DNA from 3 places in the Brevibacillus sp. TJ4 genome. Region 1 is predicted to be linked to each of the others. Evidence: riboswitches for the same ligand, from Rfam matches in the RefSeq annotation. Region 1 holds a riboswitch; each other region holds the start of a gene.

Region 1 (5,889 bases):
ACGCCTGATGCCTATGCGCAGGCGGTCGTGCAACTGATCGAGCTGGCCAACCCGGATGCCGTGGTCATGGGCCATACTTCCATCGGCCGCGATGTGGCGCCGCGTGTGGCAGCGCGTCTCGGCTTCGGGCTGGTGTCGGATGTGACCGCTCTCGACGAAGGTCCCCTGTTCACCCGTCCGATCTATGCCGGAAAAGCGTTCCAGCAGCGTAAATTTGTCGATGGCAAGACGTTTGTCACGATTCGTCCGAACAACATCAAGCCGGGTGAAGCAGACGCCAGCAAGACGGCGACAGTTGTTCCGGTTGACCTGGAGATCAAGGCCCTGCGTACGATCGTAAAAGAAGTCGTGCGCAAGACGAGCGGAAAAGTTGACTTGTCCGAGGCCAAGGTAGTGATCGCGGGCGGGCGCGGCGTGAAGAGCGCGGACGGCTTCAAGCCTCTCTACGAGCTGGCAGAGGTGCTCGGAGCTGCTGTAGGCGCATCCCGTGGGGCGTGCGACGCGGACTATTGCGACTACTCCATGCAGATCGGCCAGACCGGAAAAGTGGTCACGCCTGATCTGTACATCGCCTGCGGCATTTCCGGTGCGATCCAGCATCTGGCCGGCATGTCCAGCTCCAAGGTGATTGTGGCGATCAACAAGGACCCGGAAGCGCCCATTTTCCAGATCGCTGACTACGGCATCGTGGGTGACTTGTTTGAAGTCGTACCGCTGCTGACAGCCGAATTGAAAAAAGTGCTCGTCTAACGGGCCTGCGGATAGTCAAAAAAGCGTTCCGACATGTCGGGACGTTTTTTTTATCCCAGCCACCTGCCGTAGGATGGGCGTACATGGTATGATTTTGGGTAAGCGAGGTGGGCCTTGATGAATGAAAAGTTGCTGGAACAACTGATTCACATGGTGGCGGAAAACAACCGGATCGTGAAGGAGACGCAAGCGGAACTGCGCGAGTTCAAAACGGAGATGTACGCGTTTCGCGACGAGATGTACGCGTTTCGTGACGAGATGTATGCGTTCAAGGATGAAATGTATGCGTTTCGTGACGAGATGTATGCGTTCAAGGATGAAATGTACGCCTTTCGCGATGATGTGTACAGGCGCTTTGATCGCATCGAGCGTGACGACAGATTCCACACAGCCGATCTGGACCTTTTGCATCGCAAGGTAACCGATCACGAACGCCAGATCAACCGCTTGAAACAGACGAGACAGTAATGCGTTTGGGCGAAAATCGCATTTTCATCATTAAAGCGTGACTGTCAAGGGCAGACTATGATCGGGTGCAGGCAAAGTGTCTGTTGACGTGGTCAATTTGCAGTTTCGATGATATACTGATTGACGTCAGGTACTTTTTTCCGAGAGGATTTCAAGGAGGTAACTTTCCATGGCGATTGTAAACGCTACAGATCAGACATTTTCCCAGGAAGTACAAAGCGGTACTGTACTGGTTGACTTCTGGGCACCGTGGTGCGGCCCATGCAAAATGATTGCACCGGTTCTGGAACAAATTGACAGCGAAGTAGGCTCGCAGCTGAAAATCGTCAAAGTCAACGTAGACGACAATCCGGATTCGGCCGGCAAATTCGGCGTCATGTCGATCCCGACCCTGATCGTGTTCAAAGACGGTCAGCCTGTTGACAAGGTGATCGGTTTCCAACCGAAGGAAGCGCTGATGGCGACAGTGGGCAAACACCTGTAAAACGTACGAAAACGAATTGCAAGCAGGCAGCATTTGCATGGAAGTGGCAAATGCTGCTTTTTTTTCTTCTCTTCCCTCATTTTCATCACGTAGGAAATTTGATACGATGTTGCAATGGAACGAACTGTTGAAGGAGGGAGCAGACGAATGAACAGCTCCTTGAAAGACAAACTGGCCGTTCTGCCGGATAAGCCGGGCTGCTACCTGATGAAAAACGCCGCAGGCGACATCATCTACGTGGGAAAGGCAAAAGTGCTGAAAAACCGCGTCCGCTCCTACTTTACCGGCAGCCATGACGGGAAGACACAACTGTTGGTCAGCGAAATCGCCGACTTTGAATATATCGTCGTTTCTACCGTGATCGAAGCGCTCGTGTTGGAATGCAACCTGATCAAACAGCACAACCCGCGCTACAACGTCATGCTCAAGGACGACAAGACCTATCCGTACATCAAGATCACCAACGAAGCGCAGCCGCGTCTGGAGATTACGCGCAAGGTATTAAAAGACAAGGCTCGCTATTTCGGACCGTACCCGAACGCCGGTGCCGCCCAGGAGGTCAAAAAGCTGCTTGATCGGCTGTATCCGCTGCGCAAGTGCAAGACGATGCCGAAGCAGGTCTGCCTCTACTATCATCTGGGCCAGTGTCTCGCTCCCTGTGTGCAGGATGTGGCGGCCGAGGAAAACCAGCGGCTCGTGGAAGAGATCAGCCGTTTTCTCGACGGCGGCCACGAGGAGATGAAGCAGCAGCTGACAGAGAAAATGCAGCAGGCTGCGGAAGCGATGGAGTTCGAGCGGGCCAAGGAATACCGCGACCAGATCAAGAGCATCGAAGCGGTCATGGAAAAGCAAAAGGTAACGATGGCCGATACCATGGACAGGGACATCATCGGCTTTGCCGTGGAAAAAGGCTGGATGTGCGTGCAGGTTTTCTACATGCGCAAAGGCAAAATGATCGAGCGGCAAACGACCTCCTTCCCCTACTACGGAACGGAGTCCGAAGATTTTATGTCCTTTGTCAGCCAGTTTTACTACGACAAGCTAAACGCTCTGCCGAAGGAAATTCTGCTGGCGGAAGAAAGCGATCCCGAGCTGTTGGCCGAATGGCTGGGCGTCAAGGTGTACACGCCAAAACGGGGCACCAAGCGGGAGCTCGTGCAGATGGCTTCGGAAAACGCACGGATTGCCCTGCAGGAGAAGTTCGCCCTGATGTCCAAGGACGACGCCCGTACGATCCAGGCCGTCCACAACCTCGGCCATGCGCTTGGAATCGGCACGCCGCATCGCATCGAAGCATTCGACAACTCCAACATTCAGGGGACCGACCCGGTGTCGGCGATGGTCGTGTTTACCGACGGCCGCCCCGACAAGAAAGAATACCGCAAGTTCAAGATCAAAAGCGTGGAAGGGCCGGATGATTACGGCTCGATGCGGGAAGTCATCCGCCGCCGCTATTCGCGCCTGCTGAAAGAGAACCAAGAGATGCCCGATCTGATCGTGATCGACGGCGGAAAAGGACAGATCAGCGCGGCGGTAGATGTGCTGGAAAACGAACTCGGTCTGTACATCCCCGTCTGCGGCCTGGCCAAGGACGAACGGCACCGCACCGCGCAGTTGCTGTTCGGCGATCCACCGGAGCCGGTGGAAATGAGACGGGACAGCTACGAGTATTACCTGCTGCAGCGGATTCAGGACGAAGTCCACCGCTTTGCCATCACGTTTCATCGGCAATCGCGGGCAAAGACGATGCTCTCCTCCCAACTGGATGAAATCCCCGGTATCGGAGAGAAGCGCAGAAAGCTGCTGTTCACGCATTTTGGCTCGCTGAAAAAAATGCGGGAAGCGACTGTAGAAGATTTTCGGCAGCTCGGGATTGGCGACAAGCTGGCCCGGGAGATTATTGCCCATTTGCGCAAGATGGAGTCATAGCCCCATTTTGCGCATTTTTCATTGAACCGTCCGGCACTGCGTGTTATAATCCTTTTCAAACAGAATATAAGGCCTCACTTCCCCAAAGGAGTGAGGTAGAGGCGCGAAGACCAAGAGTACCACCCTGAGATCGGGAATCTATGAAGGGTACGGGAAAGGGGAATTCGCCGAAGCTCGTAGGGAGACCCGCTTCCCTGCTTGCTGGGCTTGCGTTGAAGAAGCGCAGGACTGTCATCTGGGCAATGACCAGTTGCCAGATGGAGTGCTATCTCACGGTTTGTCAGTGTGAGTGTGATGACGGTGTATTTTCTTATGTCATCCCCCACTGCGGCGTGTATTGGGAAGGGAGGAACCGGTATGTCGAAACAGTAGACAGCGACAGGTGCGATTCCTTGTTGGTGTCTTTTTTGTTTTTTGGGTGGAGTTACGAGAGAAAAACGGATAAACAGATAAAAAGAGAGAACACGGATAGAGATCAAAAAGGAGAGAAACCATGGGACTGATCGTGCAGAAATACGGCGGTACATCCGTCGGGACCATTGAGCGAATTTTGCGAGTAGCGGATCGGATCGTTGCGTATAAACAGGAAGGCCATGACGTGGTCGTCGTCGTCTCGGCCATGGGAAAATCTACGGACGTTCTGGTCGATATGGCCAAACAAATTTCCCAATACCCGTCAGAGCGGGAAATGGATATGCTGCTCTCCACCGGCGAACAGGTGTCGATCGCGCTGTTGGCGATGGCACTGCACCAGAAAGGATATGACGCGATCTCGCTGACCGGCTGGCAGGCGGGCGTGGTGACCGAATCAATCCACGGCAGGGCGCGGATTACCGCCGTAAATCCCGAGAGGATTTCGCAGGAGCTGGCTCGCGGCCGCGTAGTCATCGTAGCGGGCTTCCAGGGAATCAGCGACGAGGGAGAGATTACCACGCTGGGACGAGGTGGCTCCGATACCTCTGCCGTCGTGCTGGCCGCAGGGCTGCAAGCGGAAAAATGCGAGATTTTCACCGATGTCGCGGGCGTGTACACAGCCGATCCGCGCGTCGTGCCCGCTGCCGGAAAACTGGACAGCATCTCTTATGATGAAATGCTCGAGCTGGCCAATCTCGGGGCAGGTGTGCTCCACCCGCGCTCGGTGGAAGCGGCGAAAAAATACAAGGTACGGATGGTGGTGCGCTCCAGCTTTACCACCGAAGATGGCACAAATGTAGAGGAGGCAGCGGAAATGGAAACGGGAAGAATCGTAAGCGGTGTGGCACATGACGACGAGGTGGCGAAGGTGACAGTCGTGGGCATGCCGGCACAGGTCGGGACGTTGTCCAAACTGTTCAACACGCTCGCCGACAACCAGGTAAACGTCGATATTATCATCCAGAGCACGTACGATGCACCGGTCACGAACATTTCCTTTACCGTCGCCTCAGGCGATTTGAAAAAGACGTTGGACACCCTGGAACAGCACAAGTCGCTGCTTTGCTTCGAGCAGGTCGACTACGAGGAAGGGCTGACCAAAGTATCGATCGTTGGCGCTGGCATGGTCAACAATCCGGGCGTGGCGGCAGAGATGTTCCGCGTGCTGGCCGATCAGAAAATCACGATCAAAATGGTCTCTACTTCCGATATTAAAGTATCTTGCGTCGTGCCCGCCGAGGCAACCGAACTGGCGGTTCGCAGTCTGCACACCGCATTTGGTCTTGATGTGGCGGAAACGGCGGTCGTCCACGGCCTGTCGTAAGCTCCTTCCCCCTCTTCCACGTCGGCAGAGGGGGATTTTTTGCCGCCGATCCTAAAAGCGGACGACGATGCGAACGCTCTCCTGCTCCTCGACTTCAAGCTGCGCTTCTACCAGCCTGCCCTGCCACCGCTCGACGCTTCCGGCGATGACGCCGGATTCGAAGCCGAGGGTGCGGCAGAGGCGCTCTTTGGTCATGTACTTGTAAATGGTGTGGGACAAGCTATAGCAAATCTGGCCGGATGACTCTTCCAGCAAATCCAGCTTGCCCAGACCAAGGCGGACAAACGGAAGAATGATTCCGTTCGCCGAGCGGATCGGGATCTTTTTCCCCATGTCTTTGCCGATCCAGTAGAGAATGGGACTTTCGCTTTCCCCCAAGAGGGTGCTGGTCAAAGTTTCCCGCAACAGATGGTACCCGAGGTAGGGCATGTTGATCCTCTCGGCGTATGCTAGCGACGGAGCTGGCAGCAAGGCCGCCAACTGATCGTTCTCCTTCATGTTCACTTCCCTCCTGTCTGCT
Region 2 (5,889 bases), 1.7 Mb from region 1:
GATGAATACGATGCTCGTTTTCATTCGTGTCTCCCCCTTTGCCATTCATCTTAGCAAGACCTGTCAGGAAAGGTTTCTTTTCAATTGCGAATAAACAAAAAAGGCTCTTTCCAATGAAAGAGCCTTTTCCATGAGCATACAGTTGATCAAATCATTTGAGATCTCGACAGCGAGTAGAACCTTCCATTCACCATGCGGATTCCTAAATCGACGCAGCAGGACATTCCTTGCGTCACTCCGTACAAGACCCACTCCGACGAACGGTGATTGATGTCAAAATCGGTGTACAGGTCACTGCCGTCGTTGCGTATCTCTTGGCGTTCCGTCAGATCGTAAAGGCGCAGGACGAAAGGCAATTCGGCGAACGGAATGGCAAACTTCCTCTCCACTTCCTCTTCGAATTCTTTCGTCATTTCCCACTTTGCCAGGATGGACTGTTCATCCTTCCAGGCAATGTGTATACTCGGGCCTTCTGTGTCTGTGGATGATCGCGCGGGATTTGTCTCCATTTGCTCCCATCGTTCCTTTCCCTTTGTACTTGCCACCAACCATGTATCAGGCTATGAATGTAGTATACCATGTGGTCAAGTCCATTGAAAACGCATCCAGGCTAGTTCTTTTTTACCGCCCGACTGTAAAGGAGTTTTCGCCCACCGTCACATAGCTGCGCTGGTCGTCGTACTTCATTTGTACTTGTACTTTGTAGGTGCCATACTGCTCCAGCTTGGTCGAGACGAACGGCTCTGAGAAGTAGAAGCTGTTTGCTCTTTGGGTGTTGTACTTCCACTCTTTCCCCCGGTCTACGGTCTTGCCGTCAGGACCGATCAATTGCAGTCTCATTTGCACTTCCCTGGCAGCAGGGGCATCGTCTACCTCGACGAAGACGTTGAAGGTGCGCGGTACGTCTTTGTCGGTGTAGCCACTGATCGGATTGGAGAAGACGAGCGTTTTGTTTCTCGTCTGTTGAATTCCTTCGAGTACCATGACATTCACATTCGGTTTGATGATTTCCATCCGGCCGGAAGAGGCATTGTAGTCGACGAAGCCGCCCAATTTGTTGATGACGTCCTCTTGTGCCTTCGCAGCCGACGATGGCAGCTCATCGGCTATGCGATCACCGTCCAAATAAATGCGCAGTGCTCCTTCTCCCAGTGCTGTGGCTCCCCCTACTCCCGCAACTGCCACGGCAACAAGGGCAGACAACCATACTTTTTTCATGTGTGATACCTCCATTATGTGTGCGCATTGACGCGTAATTGATCCGAAAAATCTTCTCATTACCTTATACGCCCATAACGGAAAATAGTTGTGCTTGATTCAGAACTTTTTTCAACAATATCCACATTATCCACAACAGACGCATAAAGGGCTAACGCCACTTATACACAAAAACTTGTGAATAACCTGACTTTATCGCCCCAAATGATTTCACATTTTGTACTTGTCTGTTTTTATTTCGAGCAAAGGCAAAAAAACAAGCCCGGTACCTTGAGAGGCACCGGGCTCGACGTGATCGTACGGTTTCATGCGGGCTGTGCTCACTCGGCTTCCGACTGTGCCGACAGCCAGGTGAAGTAGCGCGATACGAGGCGAATCGCAACTTCGATCGCCTCTTCATTCGGCTCGATTTTGGCATGATGCAGGCCGTATGGCGTCTGCACGCCGAGCCAGAACAAAAAACCGGGGATGTCGCGCAGGAAGTAGCCGAAATCTTCGCCGGTCATCGCTTCCTTGCAGCAAATCATCGTCACGTCCGGGCAATCCTGCTCCACCCAGTCGATAAACGCTTCCGTCAGCGACTCTTCGTTGAAAACCTGGCAGTAGCCACAGCCATAGTCGATCGTCGCTGTACATTCAAAGCTGGCTTCGACGCCTTTGACCATGGATTCGATGCGCTGTTTCACCCGTTGCATCGACTCCATCGAGAACGTGCGAATCGTTCCCTCCAGCCTCGCCTTTTCCGCGATGATATTCTGCTTCGTGCCGCCTTCGATCTTGCCGACTGTGATGACGGCAGAATCGAGCGGATCGATGTTGCGGGCGACGATCGACTGCAGTTGCGTGACCAGATGGCTGGCCGCTACGACCATGTCGTTGGCGTTATGGGGAAAAGCCGCATGTCCGCCCTTGCCGACCAGGTCGATAAACAATTCTGACGTATTGGCGAACAGCAAACCTGGCTTGGTGGCAATGTGCCCGACCGGATACTCCGGTGCGATGTGCAGGGCAAAAATAAAGTCTGGACGCCACGCAGCAAATTCCGCGCTCTCCAGCATCGGCTGTGCTCCGCCCGGCCCTTCCTCGGCAGGCTGGAAGACAAACAGCAGATTGTCCGCAAGCGGATGGTGGGCGAAATGCGTCAACAAGCCGACCGCAATCGCCATGTGCATGTCGTGTCCGCAGGCGTGCATGAAGCCCTCATGCTCGGAGCGAAACGGATACGTCGTCTCTTCCGGGATCGGCAGACCGTCCATATCGGTTCGCCAGGCAAATGTGCGCTTCGGATTGGTCCCGTTCAGGCGCACGAGAATACCTGTGCGCCACGTCTTGATCTCCATCCGCTCCTGCGGCAAACGCGCGATATAGTCAAGCAGATAGCGCTGTGTTTTTACTTCCTGAAAGCCCGGTTCGGGAATTTTGTGCAGATCTCGCCGGATTTGCACAAAAGGCGATTCGCTCATTCCTCACGCCTCCTTGGCGGCAAAAGCCGCTACATGTCGGGCGAAGACGGACAGGAACTGGTCTGCATCCGCTTTTGTCAGAGTCAATGGCGGCAGCAGGCGGACAATCGTCTTTTGCGTAACATCCACCAAGATTCCCTCGGCGAGCAAATTTTTCTGCAGCTGGCTGGCCTCTTCCGCCGAGATGTGCAACGGGATACCGACCATCATGCCTTTTCCGCGCAGCTCCTGGAGCTGATCGGGGAAACGCTGGCGCAATTGCTCCAGGCCATCCCAGAGGTAGACGATCACCTCGTTGACATGTGCAGCGAAGGTCGGGTCCAGCAGTTCATCCAGAACGGCATTGCCCAAAGCCGCAGACAGCGGCGAAGGAGCAAACGTGGTCCCGTGGTCGCCCGGTTTGAACTGGTTCATCAGCTTCGGACCGGCAATCACTCCGCCCAGCGGCAAGCCTCCGCCCACGCCTTTGGCAAACAGGATCATGTCAGGCTTGACGCCGGCATGCTGGTACGCAAACAACTTGCCTGTGCGTCCCATTCCTGTCTGAATTTCATCGATGACAAAAAGCATCCCTTCTGCCTGGCAAATCGCTTCCACCTCTTGAAGAAAGCTCTCCGACAGCGGAATCACTCCGCCGGAGCCGAGAACCGGTTCCATCAATACGGCGGCCGGTTTGGCCTGCTTGCAAATCTCGCGCAATCCGTCTGCATCGTTGGCCTCCAGCTCAAAGACCGGAAAAGCCGGCTGCGGGAAGTCCTGGTACACGCCCGGCTGCCGCGTCAGGCGAACGGCGCCAAGCGTTCGGCCGTGGAAGCTGTTGCGCAGGACGACTACTCCTTCGCGCCCTTGTGCTTCTGTCTTCGTCCACTTGTGGATCAGCTTGATCGCCGCCTCTGTCGCCTCTGCCCCGGAGTTGCTGAAAAACACCTTGCCCGGGATCGTGTTTTCGACCAGACGCTGGGCGAGACGGATCGCCGGCTGGTTCAGGAAGACGTTGGAGATGTGCAAAAATTTCTTGCCTTGCTCCACCAGTGCCTCCACGATGCGTGGATGGGAGTGGCCCAGCACGTTTACAGCCAGGCCGGTGAACAAATCCAGATACCGCTTCCCCTCGGTATCGTACAAGTAGTTGCCCTCTCCCTTGTCGATTGCAATCGGCAGCCTTTTGTAGGTGGAGATGATGTATCGTTCATCGAGCGATTGCCAATCCATGCTGTCTCTCTCCCTTAGAGCTGACGCAGCTCTTGCATGATTTCTGTTTTCGAACGGGTTTTGTCGTCGATTTCCTTGATGATGCGTGCAGGTGCTCCCGCTACGACTACGTTCGGCGGCACGTCCTGGGTTACGATCGCGCCAGCGGCAACGACAGAGCCCTGGCCGATACGGACGCCTTCGAGAATGACCGCGTTGGCTCCGACCAGCACATCGTCTTCGATGATGACAGGGGTAGCCGATGGTGGCTCGATGACACCGGCAACGACTGCGCCAGCACCGATATGGCAATTTTTACCAATCGTGCCGCGTCCGCCTACTACCGCGTTCATGTCGATCATCGTTCCTTCTCCGATAACGGCACCGATGTTGATCGAAGCGCCCATCATAATGACAGCGTTATTGCCGATCGTCACCTGGTCGCGAATGATTGCGCCTGGCTCGATACGCGCCTGGATTCCTTTCATGTCCAACAGCGGAATTGCCGAGTTGCGACGGTCGTTCTCCACCACGTAGTCCTCGATTTTGTCTGCGTGCTGTGCCAGTACGGGCTCTATTTCCTTCCACTCGCCAAACACGACGCCGGTATTGCCTGTAATAAACGCCTTGGCATTGGCGCCGAAGTCGATCCCGTCGAGCTCACCTTTTATGTACAGCTTGACCGGGGTTTTCTTTTCGCTTTTCTGAATAAACGCGATAATTTCATGTGCATCCATCATGTTCACTGGGAAATCCTCCTTTTTAACATTGAAAAGCAATGAGTAGCATTCGCTATCCCATTGCTTTTGATTCTCTCGCAAGCAAATCGTAAATAGCGCTCCACGAAAGGCTGCTGCCTTCCATGACAGGATTTTGGTTCTTCACGTCAATCCCAGCCTCTGCGCTTCAGGGGAGCGGCACAAGCTTCGGCACTTCAGCCTTTCCTTTTTTCCTGTCCCCTGACAGCCTGCAAAAAAAGTACTCATCCTCTGTGCACCTCTATTTAGATTCATTATCCGAATTTCATCTTACTCTATCAAATTCCACAAGATGTGGCAACTTGTTTCTTGTTATCAGTATAGTGAGTAAACACTCTATTTTCCAACAATTTTACGTGGTATGATCGAAAATGCCTGCTCATTTTCCTGTAAGGAGTGATTGTATGCGCCCATTGCAAACAGATGACATTGCATTGCGTCCGATGGGTACGAGCGACACTGAGCAGCTTTTGTCGCTTCGTATCCGAAACCGCGAATTTTTGCAGCCGTTCGAACCGATCCGCAGCGCATCCTATTTCACCTATGACGGACAGTACGAACTGATGCAGCAGGCCGAACGGGAATTTGCTGCCGGCACCGGCTTCGCCTTTGGCATATACCTCTCGGCCACCGACGAGCTGATCGGACGGGTCGCTTTGGCCAACGTCGTCCGCGGTGCCTGGCAAAACGCGACAATCGGCTACTTTCTCGATCAGACGCACAACGGCAAGGGATACATGTCCACGGCCGTGCAGTTGGCGCTCTCCTTTGCCTTCGGTGAAGCCGGCTTGCACCGCGTCCAGGCGGGGGTCATGCCGCGAAACACGGCTTCGATCCGCGTGCTCGAGAAGAACGGTTTTCGCCAGGAAGGACTTTCGTTGCGCTACCTGCAAATAAACGCCGTATGGGAAGACCATCTTATCTATGCCATGACAGCAGAAGAATTTACTTGAGCCGCTCCAGAATCCGCCGCTTGCGGTACAGCATCATTCCGGCTTCGGCGACGTCCTGGACTGTAGAGCGATTGATATAGGCGCCAAACAGCATGCCAGCGATCGGAACAAGCTGAAACAGCTTTTTCCAGCCAAAATTCTCCGTGTAGGTCAGCACTACCTCACGCCATCCTTGCAGTTGGGCGACTACATCCTTTTGCGCAGCAGGATCGTCAAAGCGCGAAAGCTCGTCGAGGATGGCCTTTTTGCCTACGATGTCGGCAGAGGCGAATTGCAGACATTTGACGATAAACAGCCGCTCGCGCT
Region 3 (5,889 bases), 370 kb from region 1:
GCTTGGCGGAGCCTTTCGTTTGCCTGCATGCTATTCCTTCACGCTAAAATCGACTTTATCCAGCGGTACCAGCTTGGTTTTTTTGTTCCACTTGTACCCGAGCCAGAGGACGAGGAACAGCGGGACGCCGACGTAGGAGACGAGCACGCCGTACCAGTCGATGTTCTCGCCCAGGAATGCCCCGTAGTTTTGGCCGATAATCACGATGCAGCAAAGAATGAACGCGAAGATCGGGCCAAACGGGAACCACTTCGCCCGGTATGGCAGGTCAGCGAGGCTTCTGCCTTGCAAGAGATACGCCTTGCGGAAGCGGTAGTGGCTGATGGCAATTCCCAGCCAGGCGATAAAGCCGGACATCCCGGAGGCGTTCAACAGCCAGATGTAGACCGCTCCATCGCCAAACAGCGATGACAGAAAGGCGACGCCGCCGACCAATGTGGTTACCATCAGCGCGTAGATTGGTACGCCGTTGCGCGCGACCTTGGTCAGCCATTTTGGCGCTTTTCCTTCTTTGGCGAGGTTCCACAGCATCCGGGTGGAAGCGTACATCCCGGAGTTGCCCGCAGACAGGACCGAGGTGAGGATCACCGCGTTCATCACCGATGCTGCGAAGGCAAAGCCGGCATTTTCAAAGACAATCGTAAACGGGCTGATGGCGATGTCCGTGATATCACCGCTGACCAGGTTGGGGTTGTCGTACGGAACGAGCAGACCGATAATCAGGATCGCCAAGATGTAGAAGAGCAGGATGCGCCAAAAGATTTGACGGATTGCCCGGGGCACATTGCGGGCCGGATTTTGGCTCTCCCCTGCGGCCACACCGACCAGCTCTGTACCCTGGAAGGAGAAGCCCGCGATCATAAAGACGCCGACCATCGCCATGAAGCCGCCGCTGAACGGCGCATCGCCCTTGGTAAAGTTGCTGAAGCCGACTGCCTGCCCGCCCATGATGCCAAAAATCATCAGCAAGCCGATGACGATAAAGACGATAATCGTGACAACCTTGATCATTGCAAACCAGTATTCCGATTCGCCAAAGCTCTTGACCGACAACAGGTTGAGGCCGAGCATCAGAGCGAGAAACAGGGCGCTCCAGACGATGCCGGGCACGTCCGGCAGCCAGTATTTCATAATCAGGGCTGCGGCTGACAGCTCGACGGCAATCGTAATCGCCCAGTTGTACCAGTAGTTCCAGCCGAGGGCAAAGCCCAGCGACGGGTCGACGAACCGCGTAGCGTACGTGCTAAAGGAACCAGGGACAGGCATGTAGGCAGCCATTTCCCCGAGGCTTGTCATCAGGAAGTAGACCATAAAGCTGATTGCGATATAGGCGAGCAGGGCACCGCCCGGACCTGCGGAGTGAATCGACCCGCCGCTCGCCAGAAACAGTCCTGTACCAATCGAGCCACCGATGGCGATCATCGTCAGGTGGCGTGATTTCAGGCCCCGTTGCAGTTGTTGCGTAGACATGATGTGTGAACACGACCTTTCTATAATGATAGAAGTTTTTGCGGAAGGAAGGTCGGAAAATGAAAAACCGCCGTGGCCATCATACAGGCACAGGGCGGCATACTCCAATCCCCACCAAGCCTTCACGGAAGATAGCTCAACACGTTTGCCCTGGCTGACAAACGTGACAGTTCTGTCCCTTTCGAGTACAGCCCCAACCTGCGCGAACAGCGATTCAGCGCAGACTTCGGCGGTTTTTCCCTCATCTGTAGTCATCGATGTCGGCTGCATCTCGTACAGAATCTTATAAAAACCGCGACCTCTACCCCCATCGTGAAGATGAGGATACTGTGTATGAAATTGTTATACCCATCCATTATATAAAATAATTTATCGATTACAATACTTTTCGGCGGTTTGCAATTTTTTCCCTGTCCAAAAAAACGGATTCCACGCCGGGCGGGTCAGCAGAATCGTCGCAATCCTCAAACCGCCACTACAATGGATCGGCTTGCTTGGGCGGCAGCACGTGGAATACTGTCGGCCTTAACGCTGGGCCGGCCAGGAACCTTGCAGCTTGCGCAGTTGCACAATCTGTCCGGTGTGGTAGGCGTCGTGCAGGACGAGACTCATCGCGCTATCGAGGACTGTCCTGGTCGGCAAGGGGCGAAGCAGCTCTTCATCTGTCAGGGCTGAAAGTGCTTCCTGAATGTGCAGATGAACTTCTTCCATGCGCTTTAGCGTCGCCTGCCACGCTTCTTCGTCACCTGCGCCTCCGGTGGGAGCAAACGTCTCTTCATTGGTCGCATCCTCATGGGGAAAAGGCGTTCCGGCAAGCCGATGCAGCAGTCGCTCCTTGTAAAAAAGCAGATGGCTGACGTTTTCCCAAATCGTGTTGGTGCTTCACCGGGCGGTCTCCAGCTCGCCTGGGCGGCATCGACTCCTTCCAGAGCAAGTTGAAGCGGCGGATACCAGTCTTCCTGGTCATAGACGTACTTCCATTCCTGCAAAAGCAGATCCTTTGTATTCATTCCTGTGCCTCCTTACCTGTCTTCCTGAGAGGGAGTGCAGTATAATCAGGTTGTTGTCTCAGGATTTTTGTAACGACCATAAATCATTACGATAGTTACAAATATACATTACCATGTTATGGATTTTATTGGCAAGCAGAACGTAAAATGTGTGAGGAAAACGGGGGAAGCTGCTGTGGAAGTGATGTGCATTGACTTTTTGAACAGCGACTGGCGGGACTGGCGCGGTACAGGCAGACCGCGTGAAAACAGGCTGGACAGCCAGGAGTGGGTGGAAGCGTTTTTGCAAAAGTGGGGGCTTGCTGCCCCGTGGCCGCCGGAGGAGCCAATCCGCACACAACTGCTGGAGCTGCGGGAAACGATGCGGCACATCGTGGAGAAGGTGGCAGGCGGGGCACAAGCAGCCCCGGAAGAGCTGGCAGCACTGAACCGGGCCATGGCGCTGGCCCCTGACTGCTTGCGCATCGATCTGCTGGATGGAGCGTACCGTCTGAAGCGGACAAGCCCTGTCACGGGCTGGGAGCTGGTCATGGCCCGTGTCGCCGGTTCGTTTGCCGAATTGTTGGCGACTGAGGACGTGCGACGGATCAAGATTTGCGATAATCCGGACTGCCGGTGGATTTATTTCGATGAAAGCCGCAACCGCGTACGCCGCTGGTGCGACGACAAGGCATGCGGCAACCTGATGAAGGTAAGACGCTTTCGCCAGCGCCAGAAGCATAATGGTCAGGAAGGGTAACCGCAGAAAAATATGCCAATACTAAGCGAAAGGAAAGCGCAACGGAAAAGAGGGACGATCCATGGGCAAACTGCGCAGGCGCTTGTTTCCGGTTTTGATTTTGCTTTTCCTCGCGGTGGCTTGTGTAGCAGTCTGGTTTTTGCGACCTTATCCGGTGGGCGAGGCTGCTGTAGAGGCGATGCGCGGAGGGAGCGGCATTACCGTGACGGATACAGCGGGATGGATTCGCTTTGAGGGAGGACAAACCTTTCAGCCTTCCGTGATTTTTTATCCGGGGACCTTGGTGCAGGCAGAGAGTTATGCGCCGTTGGCAAGACTGCTGGCGGATAAAGGGTATCGCGTGTTTGTCGCGAAAATGCCGCTGCACCTGGCTATCCTCGACGCTGAGCGGGCCAACGGGCTGTTCAAGTCATTCCCCGACGACGTGTTTGTAATTGGCGGCCACTCGCTCGGCGGTGCGATGGCTGCCCATTTTGCCGCCGAAAACCCGGATCGCGTCATCGGGGTGTTTCTGCTCGGCGCCTACCCGGATCAGCGCGGCGACCTCAGCGAGACGGGGCTCCCCGTACTCTCGATGCTTGGCTCGCGTGACACAGTGGTGAGCCGCGAGAAGTACGAGGTGGGCAAGACGTACCTGCCGGAAGACGCTGTATACATCAGCATCGAAGGGGGAAATCACGCCCAGTTTGGCAGCTACGGCCCGCAGCCGGGAGACGGCGCTGCGCTGATTTCCCCCGAGGACCAATGGAAGCAGACGGCTGTCATGCTGGAGCAGTGGTTGATTACCTTGATGCTGGATATGGCCAAATCGCCGGAAGAAGGAACGGCGGGGTAGGCGCACAAAAAGCAGAACCCGATGCGACAAGCAATCGGGTTCCTTCCGTTTCTGCCAGCCTAATAGCCGGCTCTCACATTTACGACATTGAGCAGTTCCTCGCCCCTCACGTAGCGGATCAGGTTTTGCCTGAGCAACTCCATGTTGCGCTCCAGCGTACGCGGCGAGTAGTAGGCGTTGTGCGGGGTGACGATTACGTTTTCCATTTCCCAATACGGGTGGTCGACGGGAAGCGGCTCTACTTCGAAGACATCCAGTGCAGCCCCGGCCAGGTGCCCGCTTTGCAGGGCGGCGATCAAATCGCCATCGTGCACGGTATTGCCCCGCCCGACATTGATCAGATAGGAACCGGCCTTCATTTTGACCAGTTTCTCACGGTTGAGAAAGTGATACGTCCCTTCGCTCGACGGCAGCGCGAGCACGAGAAAATCCGACTCAGCGAGGATCATGTCCACCTGATCCAGTCCGACGACGAGGTCGGCTGCATCGTCACTCGCGCGAGCAGCAGCGGGGTTGCGCCGACAGCCGATTACCCGCATGCCCAATGCCTTGCAGCGCTGGGCAATCTGTCCCCCGATCTCTCCGTAGCCGAGAATCCCCACGGTTGAGCCGAGCAGTTCCTTCATCTCGACGTTCTGCCACTTTTTTTGCGCCTGGTTGCGCTGCATCGTCGGGAAATTGCGGGCGAAAGCGGTGATGCACATCACCGAATGCTCGGCAATGGGAATCGACGTACACCCCTTTGGATTGGTGATGACTACAGACGGGTTGAGCCGATCCGTTTGTACGGCATCGATTCCTACACTTAGCGAATGTACCCATCTGACCCGGGGCGCTTTGTCCAGAATTTGCAGCGTATCGCGCAAGCATACCGTGATGATGACATCACAGTCGCTTATGTCGGCTTGCGGTTCCGGTTCGGGAGTGCCTGGCTTCCACGGCTCCACGATGACGTCGGCGGCAAACTCCCTCAGTTGCGAGACGTACTGCTCGACCATCGGAATGCGCACGTAGATGCGCGGTTTGATCGTTTGCTTCGGCGAATACACATCCATTGCCATCCGCTACTCACTCCTTCTCTATTCGCTTATTGCTTTCCCTGGCTGGTTCGTGCTGCCTCGGCCAGCGCCGCGATCGCCTTGGACATCTGTGTCTCGTCGCAGTATGTAAAGCAGAGACGGGCGTAACGGCTGCCTTCCCCGTTCAAGAAAAAGTGTTTCCCGTCCAGATAGCTGACCCCGCACTCAAGTGCAATCGGAAGCATGAGCGAAGTGTCCACGCCTTCCGCGAAGCGCGCCCACACAAAATAACCGCCTTTTGGCACCTGAAACTCGATGTCGCCGCCTAGCTGACTGCGCAGCTCGGCGACCATATGGCTACATCGCACATGATACAGCGATGCCATCCTGTTCAAATGGGCGGAGAAGTCCATCTGCATGAGCAATTGACCGACCACCTCCTGCATGAAGACGCTGGTCAGACCGTCTGGCTTGAACAGGCGCATCTTTTCCAGAATACGGCTGTCCGCGATGGCCCAGCCCATCCGCAGGCCCGGCGCGATGATCTTGGAAAATGTGCTGATGTACACGACCCGCTCGGGAGCAAACGAATAAATGGAAGGCTGATACATGCCGCTAAAGCTGAGCTCGACATAGGCATCGTCCTCCAGGATGAAAAAGTTGTATTCCAGTGCCAACTGAGCGAGTTTTTTGCGCCTCTCCAAAGAAAGGCTGACCCCTGCCGGATTCTGGTAATTGGGCATGGTGTAGAACAGCTTCGGGAGAGGGGAGTTGTCCTGGGCGGCTTGCTCGAGGGCTGCTTCCACCGCATCTACG

What was found. A riboswitch is a leader RNA that binds a small molecule or an ion and turns the genes downstream of it on or off. The one in region 1 is predicted to bind lysine.
Region 2: linked by a shared signal. The riboswitch ahead of dapD (2,3,4,5-tetrahydropyridine-2,6-dicarboxylate N-acetyltransferase) and the one ahead of ACAF76_RS15135 (aspartate kinase) in region 1 are both predicted to bind lysine.
Region 3: linked by a shared signal. The riboswitch ahead of ACAF76_RS16845 (amino acid permease) and the one ahead of ACAF76_RS15135 (aspartate kinase) in region 1 are both predicted to bind lysine.

What each region holds. Positions count from the first base shown of each region.
Region 1 covers NZ_CP185865.1:3,071,662-3,077,550, reverse strand. The annotation lists gene ACAF76_RS15155 (electron transfer flavoprotein subunit alpha/FixB family protein) at 1-750, shown strand, start outside; gene ACAF76_RS15150 (hypothetical protein) at 868-1,218, shown strand; gene trxA (thioredoxin) at 1,388-1,702, shown strand; gene uvrC (excinuclease ABC subunit UvrC) at 1,850-3,631, shown strand; lysine riboswitch at 3,720-3,907, shown strand; gene ACAF76_RS15135 (aspartate kinase) at 4,125-5,369, shown strand; gene ACAF76_RS15130 (DUF2507 domain-containing protein) at 5,421-5,867, opposite strand.
Region 2 covers NZ_CP185865.1:1,382,549-1,388,437, reverse strand. The annotation lists gene ACAF76_RS06630 (alpha/beta hydrolase) at 1-24, opposite strand, end outside; gene ACAF76_RS06625 (DUF4912 domain-containing protein) at 147-509, opposite strand; gene ACAF76_RS06620 (hypothetical protein) at 622-1,218, opposite strand; gene ACAF76_RS06615 (N-acetyldiaminopimelate deacetylase) at 1,539-2,681, opposite strand; gene ACAF76_RS06610 (aspartate aminotransferase family protein) at 2,685-3,893, opposite strand; gene dapD (2,3,4,5-tetrahydropyridine-2,6-dicarboxylate N-acetyltransferase) at 3,908-4,618, opposite strand; lysine riboswitch at 4,698-4,882, opposite strand; gene ACAF76_RS06600 (GNAT family N-acetyltransferase) at 5,035-5,583, shown strand; gene ACAF76_RS06595 (EcsC family protein) at 5,576-5,889, opposite strand, start outside.
Region 3 covers NZ_CP185865.1:3,445,697-3,451,585, reverse strand. The annotation lists gene ACAF76_RS16845 (amino acid permease) at 31-1,470, opposite strand; lysine riboswitch at 1,595-1,782, opposite strand; partial or broken gene ACAF76_RS16840 (DinB family protein) at 1,996-2,480, opposite strand; gene ACAF76_RS16835 (CGNR zinc finger domain-containing protein) at 2,665-3,219, shown strand; gene ACAF76_RS16830 (alpha/beta fold hydrolase) at 3,281-4,054, shown strand; gene ACAF76_RS16825 (D-2-hydroxyacid dehydrogenase) at 4,114-5,115, opposite strand; gene ACAF76_RS16820 (PLP-dependent aminotransferase family protein) at 5,142-5,889, opposite strand, start outside.